Regions from separate parts of the Glutamicibacter mishrai genome, predicted to be linked through region 2. Evidence: predicted binding sites of a transcription regulator. Region 2 holds the regulator's gene; the other holds the start of a gene.
The links. Region 2 encodes HrcA, which represses chaperone genes, less so after heat shock. Its sites were predicted from a motif close to TTNGCACTCGNNNNNNNCGAGTGCNAA; they were not measured.
Positions count from the first base shown of each region.

Region 1: groL (chaperonin GroEL) is a predicted target of HrcA. The motif match lies at 5,425-5,451, and genes of this name have one in related genera.

Region 1 covers NZ_CP032549.1:2,356,548-2,364,677, forward strand. The annotation lists tRNA gene D3791_RS11185 (tRNA-Val) at 449-522, shown strand; gene D3791_RS11190 (Atu2307/SP_0267 family LLM class monooxygenase) at 560-1,606, opposite strand; gene D3791_RS11195 (threonine/serine exporter family protein) at 1,807-3,477, shown strand; gene D3791_RS11200 (uracil-DNA glycosylase) at 3,474-4,238, opposite strand; gene D3791_RS11205 (DUF3263 domain-containing protein) at 4,404-4,694, shown strand; gene D3791_RS11210 (LytR C-terminal domain-containing protein) at 4,737-5,354, shown strand; gene groL (chaperonin GroEL) at 5,650-7,287, shown strand; gene D3791_RS11220 (DUF4031 domain-containing protein) at 7,377-8,130, opposite strand, start outside.
Region 2 covers NZ_CP032549.1:3,515,674-3,523,803, forward strand. The annotation lists gene ybeY (rRNA maturation RNase YbeY) at 1-472, opposite strand, end outside; gene D3791_RS16410 (PhoH family protein) at 469-1,497, opposite strand; gene D3791_RS16415 (GerMN domain-containing protein) at 1,908-2,720, shown strand; gene D3791_RS16420 (16S rRNA (uracil(1498)-N(3))-methyltransferase) at 2,805-3,578, opposite strand; gene dnaJ (molecular chaperone DnaJ) at 3,581-4,708, opposite strand; gene hrcA (heat-inducible transcriptional repressor HrcA) at 4,775-5,788, opposite strand; gene D3791_RS16435 (DUF3097 domain-containing protein) at 5,917-6,786, shown strand; gene D3791_RS16440 (DUF4870 domain-containing protein) at 6,879-7,280, shown strand; gene hemW (radical SAM family heme chaperone HemW) at 7,296-8,130, opposite strand, start outside.

The sequences.
Region 1 (8,130 bases), 1.2 Mb from region 2:
TTCACGCTCCTCCGGCAAAACGCAGAGGTGTGACAAGGAAAAGTTCAGGTTTTCAAACACTGGGTACGGTCCTAGAGAAAAAGAACGAACGAAAAATGAGGCTTTGCGCGACAGGCTGGGCCTGCCACGCGGTTTCGTTGGCCTTGAGGGGACCGATGCCGGCGGCTTCCGGCAACTTCCTTGTAGGGTCCAGTTGGAGCTCGATGAGCTAGAAAAATTATGGAGCCTGAAGTCCCGTTTTGACAAGTGGAAACAGGTACTTTTGGGTGAAGTGAAAATAAACTATTTGGCGCGGTTTTTCGGGGCTGATCATCTGGCAGATCGGCAAGCTGAAAGATCGCCGGGAATGGCGGATCACGCAGCTTGAAGCCGGTCGCCGATTTGGCGCGCGAGGTATCACCGGCTAAGATCATTTAGGTGCTTGACCCTGTGGTCACGGCACAAGTTCGGATCTTTAGCTCAGTTGGTTAGAGCGTTCGCCTCACACGCGAAAGGTCGCTGGTTCGAGTCCAGTAAGATCCACGAAAAAATGCCACCAGCGATGGTGGCATTTTTGCGTTTAAGCTCCGAGCAGTTCGTGGACGCGGGGCTTCACTTCTTCGCCGAGCAGTTTGATGCTGTGCATCATCGCCTCGTGGGGCAGCGTTCCCGCCGAATACTTGATGTCAGCCCGCGACAAGCCCAGTTTCCTGGTGGCCGAGGCGAGCTTCGACGCCACGGTGTCAACGCTTCCGGCCATCATGGCCCCATCTGGTCCCATGGAAGCTTGGAGCCGCATCTTGCTGGCTGGCGGCCATCCTCGTTCAGCCCCAAGGCGGTTCATGGTCCGCTGGTAATGCGGCCAGAGGGTTTCCAGGGCTTCTTCGTCGCTATCTGCGACCAGCCCGTGGAAGTGGGCGGCGACGGGTTGCTCTTCGTGGCCGTATTCCTTCAGCGCGCGGTGGTACAGGGACACCAATCCTTCAAAGCCGGAGGGCTGGCCGCCGATGATGGCAAGGAAGAGCGGCAATCCGTGGCGCGCGGCCCGGACCACGGATTGCGGGCTGCCGCCGACACCCACCCACGTGGTCAAGGGCTGCTTCTCCAGCAGCGGGTAGACCTGCTGGTTGCGCAATGCCGAGCGGTGCTTTCCATGCCAGACCACTGGGTTACCGTGGCGCAATTTCGCCAGGAGGTCCAGCTTCTGCTCGTAGAGCTCTTCATAGTCATCCAGTTCGAAGCCGAACAGCGGGAACGACTCGATAAAGGATCCGCGTCCGGCCACGATTTCCGCACGGCCCTGGGAGATAGCATCCAAGGTCGCGAAGCGCTGGTAGACCCTGACTGGATCATCGCTGGAGAGCACGGTCACGGCGGTGCCCAGCTTGATGCGTTCGGTGGTGCTGGCCAAGGCGGCCAACACGATCTCCGGTGAAGACACGGCGTAGTCGTCGCGATGGTGTTCACCCACGCCGAAGAAGTCCAGATTGGCCGCTTCGGCCGCCTGGCCTTCTGCGATGACATTGCGGATCACCTGCGCGTGGGTGAGCAGGTTCCCCTCGGCGTCCTGGCTGATGTCGCCAAAAGTTTCGGCGCCGATCTCGGGCAGGAGCAGTTTGCCGCTCATCTTGACCTCCGAAGTGTATGCAAAAGTATCTAATTCCTAGCAGGTTCAACCAACTGCTGCCCGGCGATATTCCTCCGGGCAAGATATTGGATAAATGTGTTCGGCGCTACCTAGTGATTTATGCCCGTTCACGCCAACTTATCGCCCATGGGTTGTATCGTGAATTGCATGGGAAAACATCGGTTGAGGGGGCAAGATTAGTGGCGCATCGATCTGACGAAGAGCACGGTGCAACGTCACCGCAGATCGGCGAAGATCCAGCGCCATCAGCCGGTGCGCTTCCGCGTATTTCGACTAGTGAAATCAACATGGGGTTCCACCCGGAAGATCCAGCGGAGGAGCCTCCCACCGCTTCCGAGTTGCCGCTGAATACGGCAGTGAGCGCCAACGTGGCGGCTGCGGCTGCCTCCGACATCGAGTGGCGTACCGGCCAGGTCCACACGACCGACGAAGGCATCACCTTGATGCCAACTCGTGCCAACCCGGTGGCTCGTCGGCTGCTGGCCAAGATGTGGATCTCGGACACCCCGCCGACGCAGGCGCTGAACATCGTCGAGCGGCTCCAGGGCACTCCCTACGCCAACCCCAAGGTCAACGACCAGCAGGATGCTTCCTCTCGTCGCACCATGGAATTCGCCTTGGACCTGGGGGAGACCCTGATCCGTTACGGCGCTGGCGCGCTGGAGGTGGAAACCAGCATCATCGCGGTGACCGCAGCCCTGGGCTTGAGCCACCTGGATGTCGACATCACCAATCAGTCCCTGCACCTCAACTACAGCCCGCCGGATGCCGAGAGCTATTCGGTATTGCGCGTGGTCCGTTCCTACACGTCAAACTATGCGGGGCTGGTGCTGGTGCACGAGCTGGTCTCGGACATCATTGCCGGCGGTGTTTCGCGCAGCGCTTCGGCTAAGCGCCTGAAGGAAATCACCCGCCGCCCCAAGCCATTCCCTCGTTGGATTGTTGCCAGTGGCCGGGCGCTGTTCGCAGCGGCCTTCGTGCTTTTTATTGGCGGTTCATGGGCCGGTGCGCTGGTGGCGATGATTTCCTCCAGCCTGGTGACGCAGATCGGGCGCTACGGCTCGCGCTGGCGCGTCCCCGAATTCTTCACCATTGCCGTCTCGACCATGGTGATTACCGGGATCGCGCTGATCGGGCATCAACTTCATGCCCCTTTGGATCCGGCGCTCGTGGTTTCCGGCGGTATCCTGCTGCTTCTGCCTTCGGGACGTTTTGTCTCGGCTCTGCAGGACGCTATCAACGGCTTCCCAGTCACCGCGGTAGGCCGCTTGTTCTCCGCCAGCCTGACCTATGGGGCGATCTTGAGCGGCATCGCTGCTGCCCTGGTGATCTCCGATGCGTTCGGCGGCGAAGAAGTCGATGTCCATCAGATCGTGACGACCGAGTATCCGGCGTGGTTGCTGGTCCTCTTGGTGGCCGTGGCCATTGTCGCCGGCGCCGTGACCGAACAAAGCGCGCTGCGCTTGCTGTTGCCGACTGCGGGGATCGCCGTGGGCGGCTATCTGATCCAGATGCTCGCCGAAAGCATTGGCCTGGGTGAACGCGCGGTTCCAGCAATCGTTGCCACAGTGATCGGCTTTGCCGCTCGCTTCGCTTCGGACAAGCTGCGCACGCCGCAGCTGGTCCTTGCAGCTCCGGCCGTGATGTTCCTGCTGCCAGGTTTGATGATCTTCCGGGCCATGTACGGCATCGTGATCAACGTCGATGACATGGCCACCGGTCTTGTGGAGATGTTCAATGCCATGGCGATCATGCTGTCTATTGCCGGCGGCGTTGTCTTCGGTGAGACCCTGTGCCGCCCGCTGACTTCCAACGCACGGCGCGAACGCCGGCGCATCCGCCGCCGCTAGGCCAACGGCAACGACCAATCAATCGGCTCCTGTCCCTGCTCGGACAGGAGCCGATTTGCTTGGGAGAAGGGCTTGGACCCGAAAAAGCCGCGTGAAGCCGAGAGCGGCGAGGGGTGCGCGCTGCGCAGCTGGGGCAGGTTGCCGAGGTCGGCGGCGAACTTCTGGGCGTGGTTGCCCCAAAGAATGGCGACCGGTGGATTGTCGCGCGTATTCAGGGCAGCGAACACCGACGCGAGGATTGGCTCCCACCCGAGTTTTTGATGGGAACCGGCCTTGCCCGCAGCCACTGACAGCGCTTGATTCAGCAATAGCACCCCGCGCTGGAGCCAAGGGCCCAGATCGGGATGGGGCGCAGGGCTGATGCCCAAATCCGATTCCAGCTCTTTGTAGATATTGCCCAGGGAACGCGGCAAAGGTCGGAGCTGTTTATTGGCGGCAAATGCCAAACCATTGGGGTGCCCCGGTGTCGGGTACGGGTCCTGGCCGATAATTAGGACTTTGACCTCCGATAATGGCAGGGTAAGTGCGCGGAACATCACCTTCGGATCAGGCAAGAGGACTTCGCCTTGCGATGAACGTTTGGTTAATTCGAGGGCAAGGCGACGTAGATTTCCATCCTGCCCGCTCAGCGCCGGAACCCAATCCTGGGCAATAAATCCGTGGTCGGCCATGGATTGCGCGCCGTGGAAGAACGGGAAATCCACGGGCTCGTACACCGGTGCCGGTGGTGGCTCGGGAGCGTCAAACAAGGCATCTTGCATTTCATCCATAGGTGCCATTGTGCCGTTTTTCTGGCGTGCCTGTGCCCGACCACACGGCGATAGCCCAACAGATTGGTTAGAATATCGGTGGTATGTCTACCAACGGTGGAGTACATGCATGACTGAAATACGCAAAAACTGAGCCGAGGACAGGGGTGAGGGCGGATGGCTGAGAACGAGTTGCTGGTTGATTTTGTGATGAACCCGGATTCGGAATTGGACGAACGTTCACAACAGATCCTGAGCTTGGAAAAATTGTGGTGGAAGTATGCCGGAGCCAAGGAACAAGCGATTACCAAGCAGTTCTCAATGTCGCCAACCAATTACTATCAGCTGCTGAACCAGCTGATTGAAACTGATGCGGCCATGGCCTACGACCCGATGCTGGTTAAGCGACTGCGCAGAACACGTTCAACAAAACGTCGTGTGGGCGGTAAGGTCGGCTCGGGACGATAACCCAGCCTGCCGTGACCAGTCAGACCTCGAGCAAGGACAAGAATGACCAACTACCCGCGTGACGAATTTGATCGCGTACCGGAGTTCAACACCCGTGTGGGTTCACACCACGCGCACGGATGGGCGCAGTCCGCCGCCTCAAAGTCGACCGGCGGCAAATTGCTGTGGGTAGTGCTAACCGCCGTGATCGTCCTGGTCATCGGTGCCACCTCGTTCATCTTTGGTCCTCAGCTCAAGGACAGCATTGCCGGTTCGTCCAGCAGTGAAAGCTCGCAGTCCCAAGACGGCGACGCCGGCGAGTCAGCCGACAGCTCGGAAGAAGCATCGCCGAGCGAATCTTCCTCCCCGTCAAGCACCATTGACGATGCCGAGGTGCTCTTCGGCCAGCAGATCGGTGTCTACAACGGAGCCAGCGTGGCTGGAGTCGCAGGTGCCGGCGAAGAAGCCATGACCGAAGCCGGATTCACCAATATCGTCGCCGATAACTGGAGCAAGCCAGCCGACGTATCCGCGGTGTACTACGTCTCGGAGTCCTACCGAACCACGGCCCAAAAGGCCGCTGAAGTGCTGAACATCGACGAAGTATTGCAGACCAGTAACATTCCAAATCGTGTCACCGTCGTGCTGGGCACCGACGACCCACTAGGGCTGAACGAATAGTTCGTTCATAATTCTCTTCGCTCAGAGCCGATCGGCTTGCACTCGCCATGCGAGAGTGCCAATATTTGTATTAGCACTCTTGCGCAGCGACTGCTAACGCCGGTCGGCTTTTGTGTTCCCTACGGGACAAAGAGCCATCGGATGGCGCGCTGTCGGATAGAGCGTGGAAACTACCTCAGATAGCGAGAGCTGAAACGGTCGCTGGCCCGATGCCGCACCGGAGAACTCGTCCGTCGCGGGCGCTGTCTGTCGGTTGCATTTTCGCAAAATCGTCCCGAAAGGACCGTACGCCACTATGGCTAAGATGATTGCATTTGACGAGGAAGCACGCCGCGGACTCGAGCGCGGACTGAACACCCTCGCTGACGCGGTAAAGGTGACCCTAGGCCCACGCGGCCGCAACGTCGTTCTGGAAAAGAAGTGGGGCGCTCCTACTATCACCAACGACGGTGTGTCCATCGCTAAGGAAATCGACCTCGAGGATCCTTACGAGAAGATCGGCGCAGAGCTGGTCAAGGAAGTTGCCAAGAAGACTGACGACGTCGCCGGTGACGGTACCACCACCGCAACCGTTCTTGCTCAGGCATTGGTTAAGGAAGGCCTGCGCAACGTTGCCGCTGGCGCCGACCCAATCGCGCTGCGCCGCGGTATCGACAAGGCTGTAGAAGCTGTTACCGCTGAGCTGTTCGCCGCTGCCAAGAAGATCGAGTCCAAGGAGCAGATCGCTGCTACCGCTTCGATCTCCGCAGGCGACAAGGAAATCGGCGGCCTGATCGCTGAAGCTCTCGACAAGGTCGGCGAGCAGGGCGTTATCACCGTTGAAGAGTCCAACACCTTCGGCCTTGAGCTGGAGCTGGCAGAGGGCATGCGCTTCGACAAGGGCTACATCTCCGCTTACTTCGTCACCGATACCGAGCGCCAGGAAACCGTTCTTGAGGATCCATACATCCTCATCGTGAACTCCAAGATCTCCTCGGTCAAGGACATGGTGACCCTGCTGGAGAAGGTCATGCAGTCGAACAAGTCGCTGCTGATCATCGCCGAAGACGTTGAGGGCGAAGCCCTGGCTACCCTGATCCTGAACAAGATCCGTGGCCTGTTCAAGTCCGTTGCCGTCAAGGCTCCAGGCTTCGGCGACCGTCGCAAGGCCATGCTGACCGACATCGCCATCCTGACCGGCGGCCAGGTTGTTTCCGAGGAAATCGGGCTGTCCCTGGACAACGTTGGCCTCGAAGTCCTGGGTACCGCCCGCAAGGTCGTTATCACCAAGGACGAAACCACCATCGTTGAAGGCGGCGGCGAAGCCGACGCTATCGAAGGCCGCAAGGCCCAGATCGCAGCCGAGATCAAGAACACCGACTCGGACTACGACCGCGAGAAGCTGCAGGAGCGCCACGCAAAGCTCTCCGGCGGAGTCGCTGTGCTGAAGGCCGGCGCTGCTACCGAGGTCGAGCTCAAGGAGCGCAAGCACCGCATCGAAGATGCCGTGCGCAACGCCAAGGCAGCCGTTGAAGAAGGCATCGTCGCCGGTGGTGGCGTTGCACTGATCCAGGCCGGCGCTGCTGCATTCGCAAAGCTTGAGCTGGAAGGCGACGAGGCAACCGGCGCGAACATCGTTCGTGTTGGCATCGAAGCACCACTGAAGCAGATCGCACTGAACGCTGGCCTGGAGCCAGGCGTTGTCGCCGACAAGGTCAAGGGCCTGGCCGCTGGCCACGGCCTGAACGCTGCCACCGGCGAGTACGTGAACCTGCTCGAAGCTGGCGTCAACGACCCAGTGAAGGTGACCCGTTCGGCACTGCAGAACGCAGCATCGATCGCTGGCCTGTTCCTGACCACCGAAGCTGTTGTTGCAGAGAAGCCAGCTCCTGCTGGCGCTGCCCCAGCCGGTGGCGACGACATGGGTGGCATGGGCGGAATGGGCGGCTTCTAAGCTTCCCCGCCGATCTAGCGCATCACCTGCGCTGATGGCCTGGTACCTTCGGGTACCAGGCCATCAGCCGTTAACGAGCCAAAATCGGGTTAGCCCTTCCAACCCTGCAGATGCTCTAGTTCCCGGCTCACATTGGAGCGTGCAGCGGACTCCCACAAGTCACGTCCCGCAGCCGTCGCATAGATCGTGGCCTTCTCCAGCAGTGCTGTGAGAATCCTGCTTCGGCCTTCGGCCAAAACGTGGCGCGGAAGATGCGCATACTCCTGGTAGATCGCGTGGGCATAGCGTTGGTATGCCGGTTCTGGGCGGGCCAGCACTTCCAGATCCGCATCGCACAGGATCCGTCCCAGCCGGTCCGACTCCTTGGGGTTGTGCCCGGCCGTGAGCAGGATCAGGTCGCTGACGGTACTCACAGCCCGGGCAGAGAGCACAGAATCGAGCCGTTCGCGAGCAAGCACCGCCGACTTGAACTCATCTTCGGCTGTCCCCTGGTACACCGCATCGTGGAACCAGGCCGCCAGCTGGAGGAGCATCAGCTCTTCAGCGGAGAGCTTTCCACCCAGGCGGTCCACTGCTTCGAGCACCGAGAGCAGATGGACCCGGTCATGATAGTACCGGTGTTCCTGGGACCACAGGCCGAGCAGCTCCTTGCCCAATTCGGGCTCGGTCGGCAAGGTGCGGGCCCAGCGGCGGCGCAATATGGCGTCCAGCTTTTCGGCGCGATACTTGGCCGGGATGCGCAGTCCCGAGGCAACCAGGGCGCGGACCAGCTCGCCACCGGTGACTTCCTTCGCGCCGGCGCGGACCAATTGCTCATAGCGTTCGCGGGGAACGTCGTAGTGG
Region 2 (8,130 bases):
ATTCCACCGTTTCCTTCGGCGCGGGACGTCCGGTGTAGGACTCGAGCAAACGACGTTGCAAAGTGAACATCTCTTCTTTTTCGTCGGGTTCCATGTGATCAAAACCCATCAGGTGCAGCAGTCCGTGGGTGGTCAGCAACAGGATTTCGTCGTGCGTGCTGTGTCCACCGGCCTTGGCCTGGGCTTCGGCAACGGTTGGGCAGATCACGATATCGCCGAGGATGCCGCCTTCACCCGGAGCGCCGGCGGTGCCTGGGCGCAGCTCATCCATCGGGAAGCTCATCACGTCGGTGGGGCCTTCGAGATCCATCCACTCCACGTGCAGTGCGCTCATGGCATCTTCATCGATGAAGACGACGGACACTTCGGTCCCGGGATGCAAGAACATGGCCCTGAGGACCGAGTCCGCCAGCGCCGAGACGTCTTGGAGGTCAACCTCGTATTCGGTTTCGTTATTTACTTCAATGCTCATTTGCTGCGCCGTCCCCGGTTGTGTTCTTTGCGTCGGGTATCGTCCCAACGGTCGTAAGCAGAGACGATGTCGGCGATCAGTCGATGGCGGACAACGTCGGTTGAATCCAGTCGGCACACCGAGATGTCGTCGATGCCCTCAAGCACCTCGCTGGCCATGCGCAGCCCTGAGGTGGCGTTGCCAGGCAGATCGACCTGGGTGATGTCGCCGGTGACAACCATCTTCGAGCCGAAGCCGAGACGGGTCAGGAACATCTTCATCTGCTCGCTGGTGGTGTTCTGCGCTTCATCGAGAATGACGAAGGCGTCATTAAGCGTGCGACCGCGCATGTAAGCCAGTGGCGCCACTTCGATGGTTCCGGCTTCCAGCAGCTGCGGAATGGTTTCTGGGTTCACCATGTCGTGCAGCGCGTCGTACAGCGGACGCAGGTAAGGATCGATCTTCTCGGTCAAGGAGCCGGGAAGGAATCCGAGCTTCTCCCCCGCTTCGACAGCAGGCCGGGTCAGGATGATCCGGTTGACCTGTTTGTCCTGCAAGGCGGCAACGGCCATGGCCATTGCCAAGAACGTCTTGCCGGTACCTGCAGGCCCGATGCCGAAGGTAATGGTCGACTCTTCGATGGCATCCACATAGCTTTTTTGGTTGACCGTTTTCGGCCGGATGGACCGGCCGCGGCCCGAGAGGATCTTCAGGCCCAGCACATCGGTGGGGGCATCCGGATTTCCGGCGCTGAGCATCTTGATGATCTGCTCGATTGTCTCAGCGCTCATCCGCGACCCACGCAATGCCAGGGATCGCGCCTCTTCGGTGACTCGTTGCGCTTTGCGAACCTGCTGGGGATTTCCCGCGAGTACCAGGGCTTGGCCATTAGGACGGAAATTAACTTGCGGATAGGCGCCAGAGAGGATGCGCAAAAGCTCATCATTCGGGCCCAGGGTAGCAATCATGAGTTCAGCTGTATCAAAACTAATGGTGAGCGATGCAGAATCTAAGTCTGCTTGCGTCTTATTCTGTTCAACCTGCATGCAGTGCTTGGTGCCCCTTTTGTGAGCTTGATGGTGGTGTTACTTTGTCCTTGGTTCCATTCTATCCAGTCAACGAGTTTTCGGGTGGAAATTCAGGCCTCAGCGTAAGTTCAGAACCTGAAAGTAGTCCTAAATGAATCTATTCTCAGCAGGTCGCGAACATATAGATTTGGTTACGGATTAGTACGTGTGGCCATTTTTGGGCAGAATGCGGCAACTCATATGGCAAGCTATGACAGCGGCTCAAAAATGATTTGCGAGCCCTATCCCCAAAAAGATTCACGGATTGGTAAGTAGTGCAGTCAAGGTTCATGCAGAAAATTCCGCGCCGAATAGGCATTGTAGGAATTACTGCTGCTCTCGTCGTCGCTGCAGGCTGTGGCCTGGCGAATCGCGAGAGCTCCTTTGAGATGCCCACGAGCGCCAACGCTGAATCATTGAACCTGCCTAGCGCTACGGACGCTGGCGAACAGATCGGCGTCGCCACCAAGCTTCCGATCTACTGGCTCGAAAATACTGATACGGGAGTCTTCCTGTACCGCGAGTATCTGGACGACACCCGCCACAGCGAACCCATTGGCGACGCCATTTGGACCCTGCTCTCCGCTGATCCCGCTGGACCGAATCGCTACACCCTGCTCAAGCCGGCTGACGAAATCGGTGTATCGATCAGCAACACCAACGTCATCACCCTGGACCTTCCGGCCAAGGTGTTCAGCGCCCACCTCGATGAGGGCCTTTCGGAACGATCTATCCAGCAGCTGGTGTTCACCGCCAGCGCTGCGGCCGCGAGTTCCGGGCTACTTGCGGGAGAATCCTCCCCGACCGTGAAGATCCTGGTCGACGGCCAGCCCAATGCAGATGTCTTCGGCGGCTATCGGATCAAGGACGTCTACGAACGCAACGCCAAGTTCATGGCACCGATCTGGATTATTGATCCGCAGTACGGAACGGTGCTGAAGGAAGGCAAAGTCCGGATCAACGGACGGACCACGAACTTTGATATCGGGACGTTCTATTCCCTGCAGAAAAAGGACGCCGACGGCAAGCTCACAGTGATCACTGCCCAGAAGCAGGTCATCACCGGGAAAATCGAAAAGAGCGGCGCTTTCAGCATCACCGAGCGCCTAACCCCTGGCTCATACAAGCTCACGTTCTGGGGCATGGAATCCGAATCCGAGGCGAAAGTCGGAGAAGTCACTTCAGATTTCACGGTGAAGTAACCACAACTAGGACATTGCCGATCTAATCTGCATACAAGAATTCGCGGGCACCCTTAAACGGGTACCCGCGAATTGCTGGTTAAATCACAGTTCGCCGAGCAGGTGGCGGATCAATACCAGGGCTGCCGGCCCGGCAGTAGAGGCCCTGAGCACGTGCTGTCCGAGCAGTGCGGCCTGAGCGCCGGCTTCTACGAAGGCCTGCAGCTCCGAATCCGAGATTCCGCCTTCCGGCCCCACGATCATTACGACCTTTTGACCTGATTGCGCTGAAGCACGCCACGATGATACGTGCGCGGCGACAGCTTCGGTGGCCTGCTCGTGCAGGACCAGGACCAGTGCGCCGGCTTGGACATCAGCGGCAATGGCCTTGGCCAGCTCCTTGGAATTCGTTGGAGCCAGGACCTCGGGCTCGAAAGCCCGACGGGATTGCTTTTGCGCAGAGCGGACTTGGGCTCGCCACTTGGCCAGGGCCTTTTCAGTCTTAGCCGAGTTCCAGCGCACGATGGAACGGTCAGCCTGCCAGGGCCGGACGGCGAGCACACCGAGCTCGACTGCGGACTCGACAGCCTGCAGATCCCGATCGCCCTTGGACAGAGCCTGCACCAAGGTCACAGGGTGATCGCTGCCGACCTCTTGGGTCCTCTGGATCACCCTCGCGCTGAGCAGGTCCTTGCCCGTGCCCAGAACCTCAACCGTCAGCCGCAGTCCTTGGCCGTCAAGCAAGTCCAGGTGCTCACCGGCGGTGACCCGCTTGACGGTCACCGCATGGTGGGCCTCGGGGCCCGAGAGCTCAAAGGTATCCCCCGGAAGCGAGTTCTGCGCCAGTTCGGGGTCGATGACGAAGCTGTGGTTGCTCATGCTTAGCGCTGGTTCAGCTTGTCGCGCAGCCGGGAGAACATGCCGCCGGAGTGCTCGACTCGGCCAGCGGTCAATTCCTCGCCACGAAGCTTTGCCAGCTGCTCGAGCAGGTCGCGCTGGGCGGCATCAAGCTTGGTCGGGGTCTCCACCTGAAGGTGCACGATGATATCGCCACGCTTGCCGCCACGAAGGCGAGGCACGCCAAGACCTGGCAGGGTCACGGTGTCGCCGTCCTGGGCGCCTGCATCGACATTGATCGGCTGCTCGCCGTCGAAAGTCTCGAGCGTGAGCTCGCAGCCCAGGGCCGCTGCGGTCATCGGCAGGCTCATCTTAGCGTGCAGATCGGTCTGAGCGCGTTCGAAGACCTTGTGGCGGCGCACGTCCACCTCGACGAAGAGGTTGCCATTGGGGCCGCCACCAGGACCGGCTTCACCCTGTCCGCGCAGCTGGATGCGGGTGCCGGAATCAACACCTGCAGGCACGTTCAGCGACTTGGAAACGTGCTCGCGTACGCGGCCTTCGCCGTTGCACTCCAGACAAGGGTCCGGAATGGTGGTGCCGAAACCGCGGCAGGCAGCACAAGTTTCCACGGTCATCATCTGGCCGAGGAAGGAGCGCACTGGGCGCTGCACCTGGCCGGCACCGTGGCAGATGTCGCAGGTTACCGGGCTGGTGCCCTCGCGCGTGCAGGAACCATTGCAGGTCTTGCAGGTGACTGCGGTTTCCATCTCCAGCGGGTACACGGTGCCCTTGACGGCGTCTTCCAGGTCGATGGTGATGGTGATCAGCGCATCGCGGCCTGGCTGGGTGCGCGATGCCGGACCTTGGGCCTGTCCCCCGCCGAAGAACTGTTCGAAGATGTCGCCGAACCCGCCGAAGCCCTGTCCGCCGCCAGCTCCGAATCCTGGGTGGCCGTTGCCGTTTTCGTCGCCGGTGGCATCATAGTTCGAGCGCTTGGTCTGGTCGGAAAGAACCTCGTAAGCGCGGGTCACAAGCTTAAACTGCTCTGCGGCGTCCTCGCTTGGATTCACATCCGGGTGCAGCTTGCGTGCCAGCTTTCGGTAGGCACTCTTGATTTCCTGAGGGGTCGCGTCCTTGGCAATGCCCAAGGTCTCGTAATGCGAGCTCACGTTATTCGCCGTGTCCTTTCCTAAAAATGCAAAATTCAAAAAATGCTAAGCGTATCGCCAGCGTAGTTAGTTCGCCAAAATCTTTGACAGGTAGCGGGCAACTGCCCGCACAGAGGCCATCGAGGTCGGGTAGTTCATGCGGGTCGGACCGAGCACCCCGAGCTTGTTGCGCACATCCGAGCCGTACGTGGTTGCTACCACGGCTGCCTCCGATAGCTGCCCGTAGTGGTGTTCAGTGCCGATCGCCACGGCCACGCCGCGCGAATCGGCCTCAAGCTCGGAGAAGAGCTTAAGCAGCACTACCTGCTCTTCGAGGGCTTCGAGAACCGGGGTAATGCTCAAGGGGAAGTCGCCTTCCACGCGAGCCAGATTGGCTGTTCCAGCCATGATGATGCGCTGCGTATTCGCAGCTTGAGCCATTTCCTCCAGCGCATGCAACACAGCATCGACCAACGGCTCGGCTTGCTGCTGCGGGCTCAAACCGGATCGCGACAGCTTGCCGCCCAGATCGGCCAGCTGCACGCCTTCAAAACTATTGAGCAGCCACAGCTTCAAATCAGCCAGTTCAGTATCCGTATACAGCCGCGGAACAGCCATCATGCGCTGGTCGACAGTGCCGTTGGAGGCGATCATCACCATCAGTACCTGGGTGCTGCCCAGGCTGACCAGCTCAAGGTTCTTCAGCGAAGCGGTGTCATAGTGCGGCACCTGGATCATCGCCACTTGGTTGGTCAGTCGAGCCAGCAGGCGCACGGTGCTCGTGAGCATCTCATCAAGGTCCGTGGAGCTGTCCAGGATCTTGTTGATGGCGTCGCGTTCAGCCCGCGACAGCGGCTTGAGCTCGCCGATCTCATCGACAAAGCGCCGGTAGCCCTTCTCGGTCGGGATCCGTCCCGAAGAAGTGTGGGGAGCCGCGATGAGGCCCTCTTCCTCAAGCAGGGCCATGTCATTCCTGATCGTGGCCGCGCTGACGCCAAGGTTGTGCCGATCAAGCAGCGCCTTGGAGCCAACCGGTTCACGGGACTGGACGTAGTCTTCCACGATGGCGCGCAAAACATCCAAACGCCGAAGCTCACTCACAACGCCACCTCCTTGGAATCCCTTTCAGAAGGGTTTGGCACTCTAACCTGTCAAGTGCCAAGTCTAATACGTTCATCGGTTGCTAGCATTGGTTTTCGAGCGTATTCGATCACAGCGAAAGGCAGTACGTGACTAATTACTCCTGGGGACCGCAGGATCTCAGTGCTCCAGCAGCGAAAAAACTCCGACAGGTACCTATCGAGCGTGGCATGGTCCTGGAGGACGCCACCTCAGGCTGGGTCGGCGAGGTCATACGTACTGAAAAGTCTGGTGGCATGCGCATTATCGTCCTTGAGGACCGGCACGGCAAGACCCGTTCATTCCAGGCCGGATTCGGGTTCTACCTTGAAGGCGAGCCGGTGGAAATGGTTGACCCGGTGGCCAAGGCCGCGCAGCCGAAGACCATGGTCTCCGCTTCGGGATCCCGAGCGGTGTCCGGACTCAAAGCTCGCGAAGCTCGTGCCAGCCGCATCTGGGTGGAAGGCAAACACGACGCCGAACTCGTGGAGAAAGTCTGGGGCCACGACCTGCGCGTCGAAGGCATCGTGGTCGAGCCCCTGCATGGCGTGGATGATCTCGCCGGCGCCATCCGCGACTTCGCGCCTTCTGCGGACCGCAGGCTCGGAATCCTCGTCGACCACCTTGTCTCCGGTACCAAGGAAGCTCGCATCGTCGCCGAAGCCATGAAAGTCCCCGGGGCCGCGCAGAATGTGCTCATCCTCGGCCACCCGTATATCGACGTGTGGCAGGCCATCAAGCCTTCGACCCTCGGGATCAAAGCATGGCCGGTGATCCCGAAGGGAACCGACTGGAAAACCGGGGTGCTGAAAGCCTTTGGCTGGCCGCATGAAACTGCCGAGGACATCGGCATCGGCTGGCAACGGATCCTGTCCACTGTCTCGCACTACGGGCAGCTGGAGCCACAACTGTTGGGAAGAATAGAAGAATTGATCGATTTTCTGACAACCGAAGATTACGGTTTCCTAACAATTGACTAATAGTTGGACTTTAACCCTGTAATCTCACCGCCGGGTGAACCGTCCCGGCTATGATGGAGTTAACACCAGACACAGCAAGACAAGGAAAAATAGTGACTTCACGCCAGACGCAGTCATCGGAGAACTCGCGCTTCGAAGGGTCGCGAACTGCTGCGTTGCCGCTGACTCCTACTGAGGACCGGCAATGGTCAACGATGGCACACTTCGGCGCCATCCTCGGTTGCATTCCATCCGCTATTATTTTTGCTGTCTTCCGCGACCGTGGAGCCTTTACAGCCCAGGAGTCCAAGGAAGCATTCAACTTCACTCTCCCGTTGACCATCCTCGCGATCGTACTGAATGTATGCACGATCCTGCCGGGCATCGGATGGCTTTTCTCCGTGCTCGCAGTGGCGCTATGGGTTTACATGACGGTCTCAGGCGCCCTTGCGGCCATCCAGGCCAACAAGGGACGCCCTCACCGCTACAAGTTCAATCTTCGCCTGATGAAGTAGTTCTACTGAACAGGATCAGAAATCGAGTAATTCTCGCACCACGAGGTCGGCTAAGAGCCGGCCTCGTTGCGTTAACACGATAGTTCCAGCAAAAGCCGCCTGGGCATCGATGAGCTCATCGGCGATCAGCCCGGCAACCTTCCTGCGGCCCGTGTCATCGAGCTCGCTGATCTGCATGCCTGAACTCAGCCGGGTCAGCAGCATGGTCCGCTCCAACTGGGCAGCCTGCGCATCAGGGTATTCGCGACCGTGCCCCGGAGAGATCCCGGCATCGATGCGCTGCTGGTAGGCGGCAGGATGCTTGACATTCCACCATCGCAGGCCGCCAACATGCGAGTGCGCTCCAGGGCCGGCGCCCCACCAGTCGCCGCCCTTCCAATACGCGATATTGTGCTGGCAGGCATTCGCAGGGGTCTTGGCCCAATTGCTCACTTCGTACCACGAGAAACCGGCGGCGGCGAACATGTCATCAGCCAACTGGTACTTCTCGGCGTGATCGTCATCGTCGATATTCGGGACTTCCCCGCGACGAATCTGCGCGGCAAGCTTCGTTCCCTCTTCGATGATCAATGCGTAGGCAGAAATATGATCAGGCTTGTAGCTCAGCGCCGCTTCGATACTCGTGCGCCAATCCTCCAGCGACTCCCCCGGCGTGCCATAGATCAGGTCAACGCTGACATCCAGCCCGGCTTCGCGAGCCCAGGCAACAGCCTGCGGAACGCGCTTGGGATCGTGGGTGCGTTCGAGCACCTTGAGCACATGCGGCACAGCTGACTGCATGCCAAAAGACACGCGGGTAAATCCGCCATTGGCCAATTCCTGCAGGCTTTCACGGGTAACCGAATCAGGA